DNA from 2 places in the Sphaerisporangium sp. NPDC051011 genome. Region 2 is predicted to be linked to the other one. Evidence: predicted binding sites of a transcription regulator. Region 2 holds the regulator's gene; the other holds the start of a gene.
What was found. Region 2 encodes LexA, which represses DNA repair genes until DNA is damaged. Its sites were predicted from a motif close to TCGAACANNTGTTCGA; they were not measured.
Positions count from the first base shown of each region.

Region 1: AB0H21_RS31535 (DUF6504 family protein) is a predicted target of LexA. The motif match lies at 2,876-2,891, and genes of this name have one in related genera.

Region 1 is NZ_JBFAGG010000016.1:87,693-93,415, forward strand. Features, by position in the region: gene dnaE (DNA polymerase III subunit alpha) at 1-2,545, opposite strand, end outside; gene AB0H21_RS31535 (DUF6504 family protein) at 2,545-2,811, opposite strand; gene AB0H21_RS31540 (ABC transporter substrate-binding protein) at 3,091-4,260, shown strand; gene AB0H21_RS31545 (ABC transporter permease) at 4,282-5,178, shown strand; gene AB0H21_RS31550 (ABC transporter permease subunit) at 5,166-5,723, shown strand, end outside.
Region 2 is NZ_JBFAGG010000001.1:877,493-883,215, reverse strand. Features, by position in the region: gene leuS (leucine--tRNA ligase) at 1-1,385, shown strand, start outside; gene lexA (transcriptional repressor LexA) at 1,632-2,345, opposite strand; gene nrdR (transcriptional regulator NrdR) at 3,005-3,466, shown strand; gene AB0H21_RS03825 (vitamin B12-dependent ribonucleotide reductase) at 3,615-5,723, shown strand, end outside.

The DNA of each region.
Region 1 (5,723 bases), on a different contig from region 2:
GCAGGCCGTACCCCTCGCCGACGCGCCGCGGAGGGTCCTGCTCGGGCGGGACGCCGGTCGGCGGCGGGGGCGGGGGGCAGCGTTCGACGAGCCACTGCCGGCCGGAGGCGTTGACGTCCAGCGGCAGGACGGCGACCCCGCACTGGCGGGCCTCGTCCAGGATGACCCGGTTGGGGTACATGCCCGGTTCGTGGGTGAGCACCCCGGCGAAGAACGCGGCCGCGTGGTGGCGCTTCAGCCACGCCGACTGGTAGGTGGGCAGGGCGAACGCCGCCGCGTGCGCCTTGCAGAACCCGAACGAGCCGAACGCGTCGAGCACCTGCCAGGCGCGGTCGGTGGTCGCGCGGTCGAACTCGGGGAGCACGCGGTCCTCCCACCACGCGCGGGCCTCGTCGCGGCCCTCGGGCGTGGAGAGCTTGCGACGGATCTTCTCGGCCTCCGACAGGCCGCAGCCGGTCATGGCGTCGACGATCTTCAGGACCTGCTCGTGGAAGATCACCACGCCGTGGGTCTCGCGCAGGGCGGGCCTGAGCTTCGGGTGCGGGTAGCGCGGCGCGCGCCAGCCGTGCCGGGCCTCCAGGTAGGGGGTGACCATGTCGGAGTTGACCGGTCCCGGGCGGAACAGGGAGATGTCGACGATGAGGTCGTGGATCGTGCGCGGCTCCAGCTTGGCCACCAGCTCGCGCTGGCCGGGCGACTCGATCTGGAAGCAGCCGAGCGTGTGCCCGGTGCGGATCATGTCGTAGGTCGCGCGGTCGTCGTGGGGGACGCCCCGGTCGAGGTCGACGTCCTCGCCGTCCACCCGCTTGATCTCGCCGAGGGCGTAGGCCATGGCGGACTGCATGCGCACGCCGAGCACGTCGAGCTTCAGCAGCCCGGCCTCCTCGACGTCGTCCTTGTCGAACTGGCTCATCGGGAACTCCAGCAGGCTGCGCTCGACGGGGGTGCGGTCGCGCAGCCCGGAGTTGCCGACGAGCACGCCGCACGGATGCAGGGCGATGTGCCGGGGCAGCCCGTCCAGCTTCTCGGCGAGCTCGAACATCGTGCCCAGGGCGTGGGCGCCGAGGCCGCTGTCGCGCAGTTCGGGCAGGTCGGACAGGGCCGCGCGGATCTGCTTGGCCCGGATGTGCGGGAACGCCTTGGCGATGACGTCGATCTCGTGGGGCGGCAGGCCCATGGCGGCTCCGACGTCGCGGATCGCGCTGCGGGCGCGGTAGGTCTCCATCATGGAGACGCAGGCCACGCGGCTTTCGCCGTACCGCTGGAGGATCGCGCGGTAGCAGTCGAGGCGGCGCGCGGACTCGACGTCCACGTCGATGTCGGGCAGGCCCTCGCGGCCCTCGGACAGGAAGCGCTCCATCAGCAGGCCGTGGTCGAGGGGGTTCACCTCGCCGATGCGGATGAGGTAGTTGACCAGGCTGCCGGCGCCCGAGCCGCGGATCGCGCAGCGCACGCCCATCGCGCGGATCATGTCCGTTATGTCAGAAACAACAATGAAATATCCGGACAACTGCTTGTGCTCGATGACGCGCAGCTCGTCCTCCAGCCGCTCACGCGCCTCGCTGGACCGTTCCAGCCCCCGGGCCGCCAGGCCGTCCTCGCACCGGCGGCGCAGCAGCGGGACCGGATCGCCGTCGACCTCCGGCAGGTGAAGCCGCTCGCGCCCGCCGCGCAGCGCGAGCACTTCCAGCGGGTCCAGCACGCACCGCCCGGCGGCCTCCCGTGTGCGGGCGAGCAGCCGCGTCGCCCGTCCCCGGTCGCCGCCGCAGACGCGCAGGGCCACGTGCCACATCTCCTTGCCGCTCTTGAGGTAGGCGTGCGAGGCGGAATGCTCCAGGTGGCGCGGGTGCAGGGGGACGAGCTTGCGCGCGGCGTCCAGCACGTCGCCTACCCGGTAGTCCCCCGGCTCCAGGTGGCGGACGGCGTTGGTCAGCACGGACGGCACACCCGCCGACTCGGCCAGAGCGAGCATGCGCGCGGCCGTGCTCGCGTCCCGGTGGCCGAACTGGTCGACGACCTCGACCACGACGTCGGGGACGACGGCCCGCCAGGCGGCGAGCAGCGCGCGGGCGTGCTCGTCCCGGCGCGCGGCCACCGCCCGGCCGACGTCGGAGCGGGGGCCGAGCATGACCAGCAGCTCCCCGGCATGCTGTCCGACCAGCTCGCGGGTCACCCGGGGCTCGCCCCGCTCCCCCGCGTGGTGGGCGGCGGTGGTGAGCCGGCACAGGTGCGCCCACCCGCCGGACCTGGCCAGGACGGTGATCCGGTCGCCGTCGTCGCCGTGCCGGTCGCTGTGCCTGTCGCTGTGCCTGTCGCCGTGCAGTCCGCCGCCGGGCTCGCCGAGAGCGAGGTCGACGCCGACGACGGGCGCGATCCCGGCCCCGGCGCACGCCTGGACGTGCTTGACCGCGCCGTACATGCCGTCGCGGTCGGTCAGCGCGAGGACGTCCATCTCGTGCTCGGCGGCGCGCACGGCCAGAGCGGCCGGGAACGCCGACCCGTACCGCAGGGAGTAGGCGGACGCGACGTGGAGGTGGGGGAACATCAGTCCCACGCCCTGAGCATCAGCCAGCCGCCGCTGGCGGTGTCGAAGCGCAGCTCATAGGTGCCGACGTCCTTGCCGGGGCTCGCCTCCACCCGCCAGAACCGGCGCTCACCGGGGTCGGCCTCGGAGATCTTCCACCACTCGCGGGAGGTCACCCAGTGGTCGAGGGTGCGGCGGACGACGTAGAGACGGTCACGCCAGACGAAACGGGCGGGCTCGCCGTCGCGCGTCCACACCTCGATGGGATCGCCGTAGATTCTGCTCAATGGCGCTTCTTCTCCCTGGGCCTCTGGAACTTGGAGCACCCGGGGGAAGACGGGTGGTGCTACTTCGAACATACGTTCCCAGAGTCCCGAGGGCAAATCAGCACACCCCGGAAAGACCTCACCACCAGGCCACTGTCCTGGCGCCTCGATCGTGAAAAGGTGCGATCGGATACGTCACCGCCTGTTCACACAAAGACACCCACGCGTAGGAGAGTAGACGCGAGCCGTTGTCCCGGCCCCCCTATCTTCTTCCCACAACCTCCGAAAGTGGGAGCAAGAGTGCACTCATCACGAGCGCGTATCGCCGGCCTCGCCGCCGTCCTTACCGTCGCCACTTCTTTCGCCGCGGCCTGCGGCTCCGCGCCCACCACAGGCGCCGAGACCGGAGCCTCCACCTCGGCCGGCGGCAACTCCGCCGCGACCGCGACCTCCGCGGCCGACCTCGGCGGCTTCGACAAGCTCGTCGAGGCGGCCAAGAAGGAAGGCCAGCTCAACGTCATCGCCCTGCCGCCGGACTGGGCGAACTACGGGGAGATCATCAAGGCGTTCGGCGACAAGTACGGCATCAAGATCAACAGCGAGAACCCCGACGGTTCCAGCTCCGACGAGATCAACGCCGTCAAGACCCGCAAGGGCCAGGACCGCGCCCCCGACGTGCTCGACGTCGGCACGGCGTTCGCGCTCAGCGGCAGCCAGGAAGGCCTCTACGCGCCGTACAAGGTGCAGACCTGGGACAAGATCCCCGAGGGCCAAAAGGACGCCGCGGGGACCTGGTACAACGACTACGGAGGCTACGTCTCCATCGGCTGCGACGCCAAGCGCATCAAGACCTGCCCGGAGACCTTCGCCGACCTGCTCAAGCCCGAGTACAAGGGCAAGGTCGCGATGAACGGCAACCCGACCAAGTCGGGCTCGGCGTTCGCCGGCGTGTACGCCGCCGCGCTCGCCAACGGCGGCTCCTTCGACGACATCCAGCCCGGCCTCGACTTCTTCAAGAAGCTCAAGGCGGCCGGCAACTACAACCCCGTCGAGTCGACCCCGGCGACCGTGCAGAACGGCGAGACCTCGATCAGCATCGACTGGGACTACCTCAACGCCGGCTACACCGACCAGTTCGCCGCCAAGGGCGTCGACTGGAAGGTCACCGTCCCCTCCGACGGCAAGTACGCCAACTTCTACGCCCAGGCGATCAACAAGTGGGCCCCGCACCCGGCCGCCGCGCGGCTGTGGGAGGAGTTCATCTACAGCCCCGAGGGCCAGAACCTCTACCTGAAGGGGTACGCGCGCGCCGTCCTGCTGCCCGCGATGCAGACCGACGGCACCGCCGACGCGGCGCTGGTCGAGAAGCTCCCCAAGGTCGACGGAACGCCCACCTTCCCGACCCCCGATCAGGTCACCAAGGCCAAGGAAGTCCTGGCCTCCGGCTGGGGCGCCGCGGTCTCCGGCTGACGGCCCGGCACTCCCTCCCACATGGTTGAGACGACCTCGACGGCCCCCGCCCCCCTCCCCCTGAAGAAGCGGGGCGGGGGCGGCGGCAGGGCCACGGCCCGCTCCGCCGGCTGGACCGGGGCGCTGCCCCTGCTGGTGTTCGTCGGCCTGGCCTTCGGCATCCCCGCGGCCGCCCTGCTCGGCGGGGCGCTCACTGCGGGCGGCTCCCTCAGCGTGGCCAACCTCACCGAGTCGCTCCAGGGCGCGTACCTCACGGCGATGCTCAGCAGCGTGAAGCTGTCCGTGCTCGTCGCGGTCGCCGGAGCCGTGCTCGGCACCTTCCTCGCCCAGGCCGTGGTCACCTCGCGGTTCCGCGCCCTGCGCGAGGCCGTGCTGACGGCCTCGGGCGTGCTCGCCAACTTCGGCGGCGTGCCGCTGGCCTTCGCCTGGATCGCGACGCTCGGCAACTCCGGTGTGCTCACCACGCGCCTCGGCCTCGGCGACCTGGGCTGGAACCTGTACAGCTTCTGGGGCCTGGCCCTGGTGTACCTGTACTTCTCGGTGCCGCTGATGGTGCTGGTCATCGTCCCCGCCCTGGACGGGCTGCGGCCGCAGTGGCGCGAGGCGGCGCAGAACAACGGCGCCACCGCTTGGCAGTTCTGGCGCTACATCGGCATCCCGGTGCTCACCCCGACCCTGCTCGGCGGGGTGGTCCTGCTGTTCGGCGGCGCCTTCGCCGCCTACGCGACCGCCGCCGCCATGGTCGGCACGGTCGTCCCGCTGGTGACGCTGCAGATCGCCGACGCGCTGGGCGGCAACGTGCTGATCGGCCATGAGAACGTCGCCCTGGCTCTCAGCCTGGACATGGTCGTGATCGCCGGCATCGTCATGGCGATCTACCTTCCGCTTCAGCGCAGGAGCGCGCGATGGCTGCGCTGACCCCGGCCGCCCTCCCCGACGTCGAGGCGCCCGCCCGGCGCCCGCGCGGCGGCGGTTCCCGGCGCGCGAGCATCTGGCGGGGCGTCGTCCTCGTCGTCGCCGCGCTGTACTTCGTGACGCCGCTGCTCGCGTCCTTCGTGTTCACCGTGAACGACCCCGTGGCGGGCTTCACCCTCGACGCCTACGGGGAGATCTTCACCGCCGAGGGCTTCGCGCAGAGCCTGCTGCTCTCGCTCGGGCTGGCGGTGGCGACGATCGTCCTCGTGCTGGTGCTCACGCTGCCCGCCATGCTGGCCGTGCGGCTCAGCGTGCCCCGGCTGCGGCCGGTGCTCGAAGTGCTGTGCACGCTGCCGCTGGTCGTCCCGCCGATCACGTTCGTCGCCGGGATCAGCACGGTGCTGAGCTGGGGACCCGACTACCTGGCGGCCACGCCGTTCTACCAGACGATCTTCGCGATCCAGAACCCCACGTTCCCGGTCGTGCTGGTCATCGCCTACGCCGTGCTGGCGCTGCCGTTCGTCTACCGGGCGCTGGACGCGGGGCTC
Region 2 (5,723 bases):
TGCCCGTGCAGGTCGTCGTCCATACCGGACTGGCCGACCCGGGCGAGACCGGCGTCGCGACCCCCGGCGAGGGCACGCTGGTCAACTCCGGCCCGCTGGACGGCCTGTCCAAGGTCGAGGCCATCGCCCGCATCACCGAGATCCTGCGCGAGCGCGAGACCGGCGACGCGGCCGTCAACTACCGCCTGCGCGACTGGCTGCTGTCGCGCCAGCGGTTCTGGGGCACCCCGATCCCGATCATCCACTGCCCCGACTGCGGCGAGGTCCCCGTCCCGGACGACCAGCTGCCGGTCACGCTGCCCGACCTGCGCGGCGAGGCGCTGGCCCCGAAGGGCGTCTCCCCGCTGGCCGGCGCCACCGACTGGGTCAACGTCGAGTGCCCGAAGTGCGCGGGCCCCGCCCAGCGCGACACCGACACGATGGACACCTTCGTCGACTCCTCGTGGTACTTCCTGCGGTACTGCTCGCCCCGCTTCGAGGACGGCCCGTTCGACGTCGAGCGGGTGCGGCGCTGGGGGCCGATCGACCAGTACGTCGGCGGCGTCGAGCACGCCGTGCTGCACCTGCTGTACTCGCGGTTCTTCACCAAGGTCCTGCACGACATGGGCATGGTCGACTTCACCGAGCCGTTCCTGCGCCTGCTGAACCAGGGCCAGGTGATCAACCAGGGCAAGGCGATGTCCAAGTCCCTGGGCAACGGCGTCGACCTGGGCGAGCAGATCGACAGCTTCGGCGTGGACGCCGTCCGCCTGACCATGGTGTTCGCCGGCCCGCCCGAGGACGACATCGACTGGGCCGACCTGTCGGCGGCCGCCTCGCAGAAGTTCCTGGCCCGGGCCTTCCGCGTCATGGCCGAGGCGGGCGCCGCCTCCGCGCCCGGCGTGGACGCCGTCACCGGCGACCTGGAGCTGCGCAAGGTCACGCACAGGACGATCGACGAGGTCACCCGCCTGATCGAGTCCCACCGCTTCAACGTCGCCGTGGCCCGCATGATGGAGCTGACCTCCGCCGCGCGCAAGGCCATCGACTCCGGTCCCGGCGCCGCCGATCCGGCCGTGCGCGAGGCCGCCGAGGCCCTGGCGGTCATGCTGTCGCTGGTCGCGCCGTACTGCGCCGAGGGAGGCTGGGAGCGCCTCGGGCACGGCCCCACGGTGGCGCACGGCGGGTGGCCGGCGGCCGACCCGGCGCTGCTGGTGCAGGAGTCGGTCACGTGCGTCGTGCAGGTCGCGGGCAAGGTGAGGGACCGGCTGGAGGTCTCGCCGTCGATCTCGGCGGACGAGCTGGAGGCGCTGGCCCTGGGGTCGGAGAAGGTGCGGGCCTACCTGTCCGGTGACCCCCGCAAGGTCATCGTGCGGGCGCCCAAGCTGGTCAACATCGTCCCCTGAGCGGATCGGACGTCATCGGCGAACCGTCCGGGCTATCGGACGGTCCTGGGACGGGACGGTCTGAGCCGCCACGGCTTCCTGGCGCGAAACGAGCTGAACCCGCCTGAGCGGTCACCTCTGGGTGACGCTCAGGCGGGTTCGTGACGCGGCGGCCGGGGAGCGCGCGGGTCGCCGGGAGCGGGACACGGCGGCATGCGGTGGCCGGCTCCTCGAAGGCCCTGGTGCGGAGCGTGCCGGAAGGCAGGGTCAGAGCTTGCGGAGGACCGCCGTTACCTTGCCGAGCACGGTGGCCTCGTCGCCCGGGATCGGGTCGTAGTTCGGGTTGTGGGGCACCAGCCAGATGTGGCCGTCCTTGCGCTTGAACGTCTTGACGGTGGCCTCGCCGTCGATCATGGCGGCGACGATGTCGCCGTTGTCGGCCACCGGCTGCTGGCGCACGACCACCCAGTCGCCGTCGGCGATGGCGGCGTCGATCATCGAGTCGCCGGCGACCTGGAGCAGGAACAGCGTGCCCTCGCCCACGAGCTGCCTGGGCAGCGCGTAGACGTCCTCGACGCGCTCCTCGGCCAGGATCGGGCCACCGGCGGCGATGCGGCCCACCAGCGGCACGAACGCGGCCGTCGGGCGGTTCACCAGCGGCTCCTCCTCGCCCGGGCCGACCGGGTCGACCCACAGCGCGGGCTCGCCCGGCAGACGGACCTCCAGCGCCCGCGGCCGGTGCGGGTCGCGGCGAAGATAGCCCTTGCGCTGCAACGCGGTGAGCTGGTGGGAAACGCTCGACGTGCTGGTGAGCTGGACCGCCTCGCCGATCTCGCGCATCGACGGGGGATAGCCGCGCTGCTGCACGGAATCGCGGATCACTTCAAGGATCTTGCGTTGCCGCGGGGTGAGGCCCAGGGAGTCACGCCTGCGCACCGCAAGGTCGGTGACGACCGTGCCCGTCTCTTCCTGCTCGCTCATGTTCAACTCCTCATCGCCGGGCGCCCGTGGGACGCTCCGCCACGTCACGCCATGCCCGCCCGGCCGGCTCCCCGTCCGTATTCCCGACGTCGCACACAGCGACAATATCGCCGTTGAAGATCGTCATCAAACAACTGTTCGAGAGATTACGAACTCTGTGGCCGGCCGACGCACGACATCGTACGGGAGTTCGATCGATATCGTGTTCGACTTTCGTGATCTTATGCCCGCGAGGCCGGAAAGTCGATCAGGTGAGCGATCTCGCGCGCGAGATCCGTCCGGAGGCCCGCGTCCGGCCGCCGACTCTGGGCTGGGGCGCGACACGCCGGGGCGCGGCCGTTCGCCCTGATCGGCGGCCGGTTTCCGGTCGGGCGGCTCGCCAACTTGCGTTCATGGGTGCGTCACTCCTACGGTTGGACCACAACATCTAGTACTTACACCGTTGTCGGTCACCCATAGGTTGTGTTTCCGTCGGCGTACTGCGGGCATCCGCAGTGCGTGCGCGAGCCTATTCCGGTTAATCCGGAAAGGGCTCGCGAGCGTGGGGCGAATACGGAAACCTGGGGCGGACTTTCCCCGAGCTCGACCCTCGGACCTCCCCATTCGCGGGGCCGTCGACCGGGTAACTAGTGGGAAACGCGAGAAAAGAGAGGCGACACGTGCATTGTCCTTTCTGTCGCCACCCGGATACCCGGGTGATCGACAGCCGGTCGACCGAGGACGGCGCGGCGATCCGGCGGCGCCGCACGTGTCCCGAATGCGGGCGCAGGTTCACCACCCAGGAGACGGTGTTGCTGATGGTGAGCAAACGCAGCGGCGTGACCGAGGCGTTCTCACGGGACAAGGTGATCGCCGGCGTCCGCCGCGCCTGCCAGGGGCGCCCCGTCAGCGAGGACTCGCTGGCCCAGCTCGGCCAGCGCGTCGAAGAGAGCATCCGGGCCACGGGCTCGGCCGAGATCGCCTCCCACCAGGTCGGGCTGGCGATCCTCGGCCCGCTGCGTGAGCTGGACGAAGTGGCCTACCTGCGGTTCGCCTCCGTCTACCGGGGCTTCGAGACCCTCGCCGATTTCGAGGAAGAGATCGAGCAGCTCCGCGCCTCCCGGGGCGCCGGACAAGACTGAACACTTCAGAGACGACCAACACACCAGGCGGGTCGAAGGCGCGGGGAAGGCCGGGAAATCCGCCGAGACCCGGGTGCCAGGGGATGCGACCGGCGCGCGGATGTGTTCCGAACATTAGGGCTCCACGGGGTCCCGGAAGGGGTAGATCATGACGGAGACGGTGAGTGGCTCAGTGGGGCGCGGGGGCAAGCGGGCCCCCAAGGGCCTGAAGATCAAGCGCATCCACACCACGCCCGGCGTGCACCCGTACGACCAGGTGCGCTGGGAGCGCCGCGACGTCGTCATGACCAACTGGCGGGACGGTTCGATCAACTTCGAGCAGCGGGGCGTCGAGTTCCCCGACTTCTGGTCGGTCAACGCCGCCAACATCGTCACCACCAAGTACTTCCGCGGCGCGGTCGGCACCCCGCAGCGCGAGGCGAGCCTGAGGCAGCTCGTCGACCGCGTGGTGGGCGTCTACACGCGCACCGGGCGCGAGAACGGCTACTTCGCGTCCGAGGAGGACGCCGAGATCTTCGACCACGAGCTGAAGCACGCGCTGATCCACCAGATCTTCAGCTTCAACTCCCCGGTCTGGTTCAACGTGGGCACCGCCTCACCCCAGCAGGTTTCAGCCTGTTTCATCCTCGCCGTGGACGACCAGATGGAGTCCATCCTCGAGTGGTACAAGGAAGAGGGTGTGATCTTCAAGGGCGGGTCCGGGTCCGGGGTCAACCTATCGCGCATCCGCTCCAGCAAGGAACTGCTGTCGAGTGGCGGCACCGCCAGCGGGCCCGTGTCGTTCATGCGTGGCGCCGACGCCTCCGCCGGCACCATCAAGTCGGGCGGGGCGACCCGCCGGGCCGCCAAGATGGTCGTCCTCGACGTCGACCACCCCGACATCGAGGAGTTCATCGAGACCAAGGCGCGCGAGGAGGACAAGGTCCGCGCGCTGCGCGACGCCGGCTTCGACATGGACCTCGGCGGCAAGGACATCGTCTCCGTCCAGTACCAGAACGCCAACAACTCGGTGCGGGTGTCGGACGAGTTCATGCGCGCCGTCGAGGTGGGAGAGGGCTTCGGCCTGCGCGCCCGGCTGAGCGGCGAGGTCATTGAGCAGGTCGACGCCAAGACGCTGTTCCGCAAGATGGCCCAGGCGGCCTGGGAGTGCGCGGACCCGGGCATCCAGTACGACGACACCATCAACGACTGGCACACCTGCCCGGAGACCGGCCGTATCACCGCCTCCAACCCCTGCTCGGAGTACGTCCACCTGGACAACTCCTCCTGCAACCTCGCGAGCATCAACCTGCTCAAGTTCCTGCGCGACGACGACAGCTTCGACGTCGACGGCTTCGTCAAGCTGACCGAGCTGATCATCACGGCGATGGACATCTCGATCACCTTCGCCGACTTCCCGACCCAGAAGATCGCCGAGACCACGCGCGCGTACCGCCAGCTCGGCATCGGCTACGCCAACCTCGGCGCGCTGCTGATGGCCACCGGCCACGCCTACGACTCCGACGGCGGCCGCGCCGCGGCGGCCGCGATCACCAGCCTGATGACGGGCGTGTCCTACCGCCGCAGCGCCGAACTGGCCGCCATCGTCGGCCCGTACGACGGGTACAAGCGCAACGCCGAGCCGCACAAGCGGGTCATGCGCAAGCACGCCGCCGCCAACGACGCTCTGCGTGGCACGGACGCGCTCGACAAGCCGATCCTCGCCGAGGCGACCCGGCAGTGGCAGGAGTGCCTCCGCCTCGGGGACAAAAACGGATATAGAAACGCACAAGCCTCATTGCTCGCGCCGACTGGAACCATCGGTTTGATGATGGATTGTGACACTACGGGCATTGAGCCCGATTTGGCGCTGGTGAAGTTCAAGAAGCTGGTCGGCGGCGGGTCGATGCAGATCGTCAACCAGACGATCCCGCGCGCGCTCAAGCAGCTCGGCTACCAGTCCGAGCAGGTCGAGGCCATTGTCCACTACATCGCCGAGTACGGCCACGTCATGGACGCGCCTGGTCTCAAGCACGAGCACTACGAGGTCTTCGACTGCGCCATGGGCGAGCGGGCGATCGCCCCGATGGGCCACGTCCGCATGATGGCGGCCACCCAGCCGTTCCTGTCGGGGGCCATTTCCAAGTGCGTCACAGGTGAGACGCTTGTCGCCTCTTCTGAGGGTCTGGTCAGGATCGGCAGCCTCTACGAGGGGGAAGCCGAGGACACATTCCGTGCAGAGCGGCTGGAGATCGCCTCGCTGGACGGCTACCGGAAG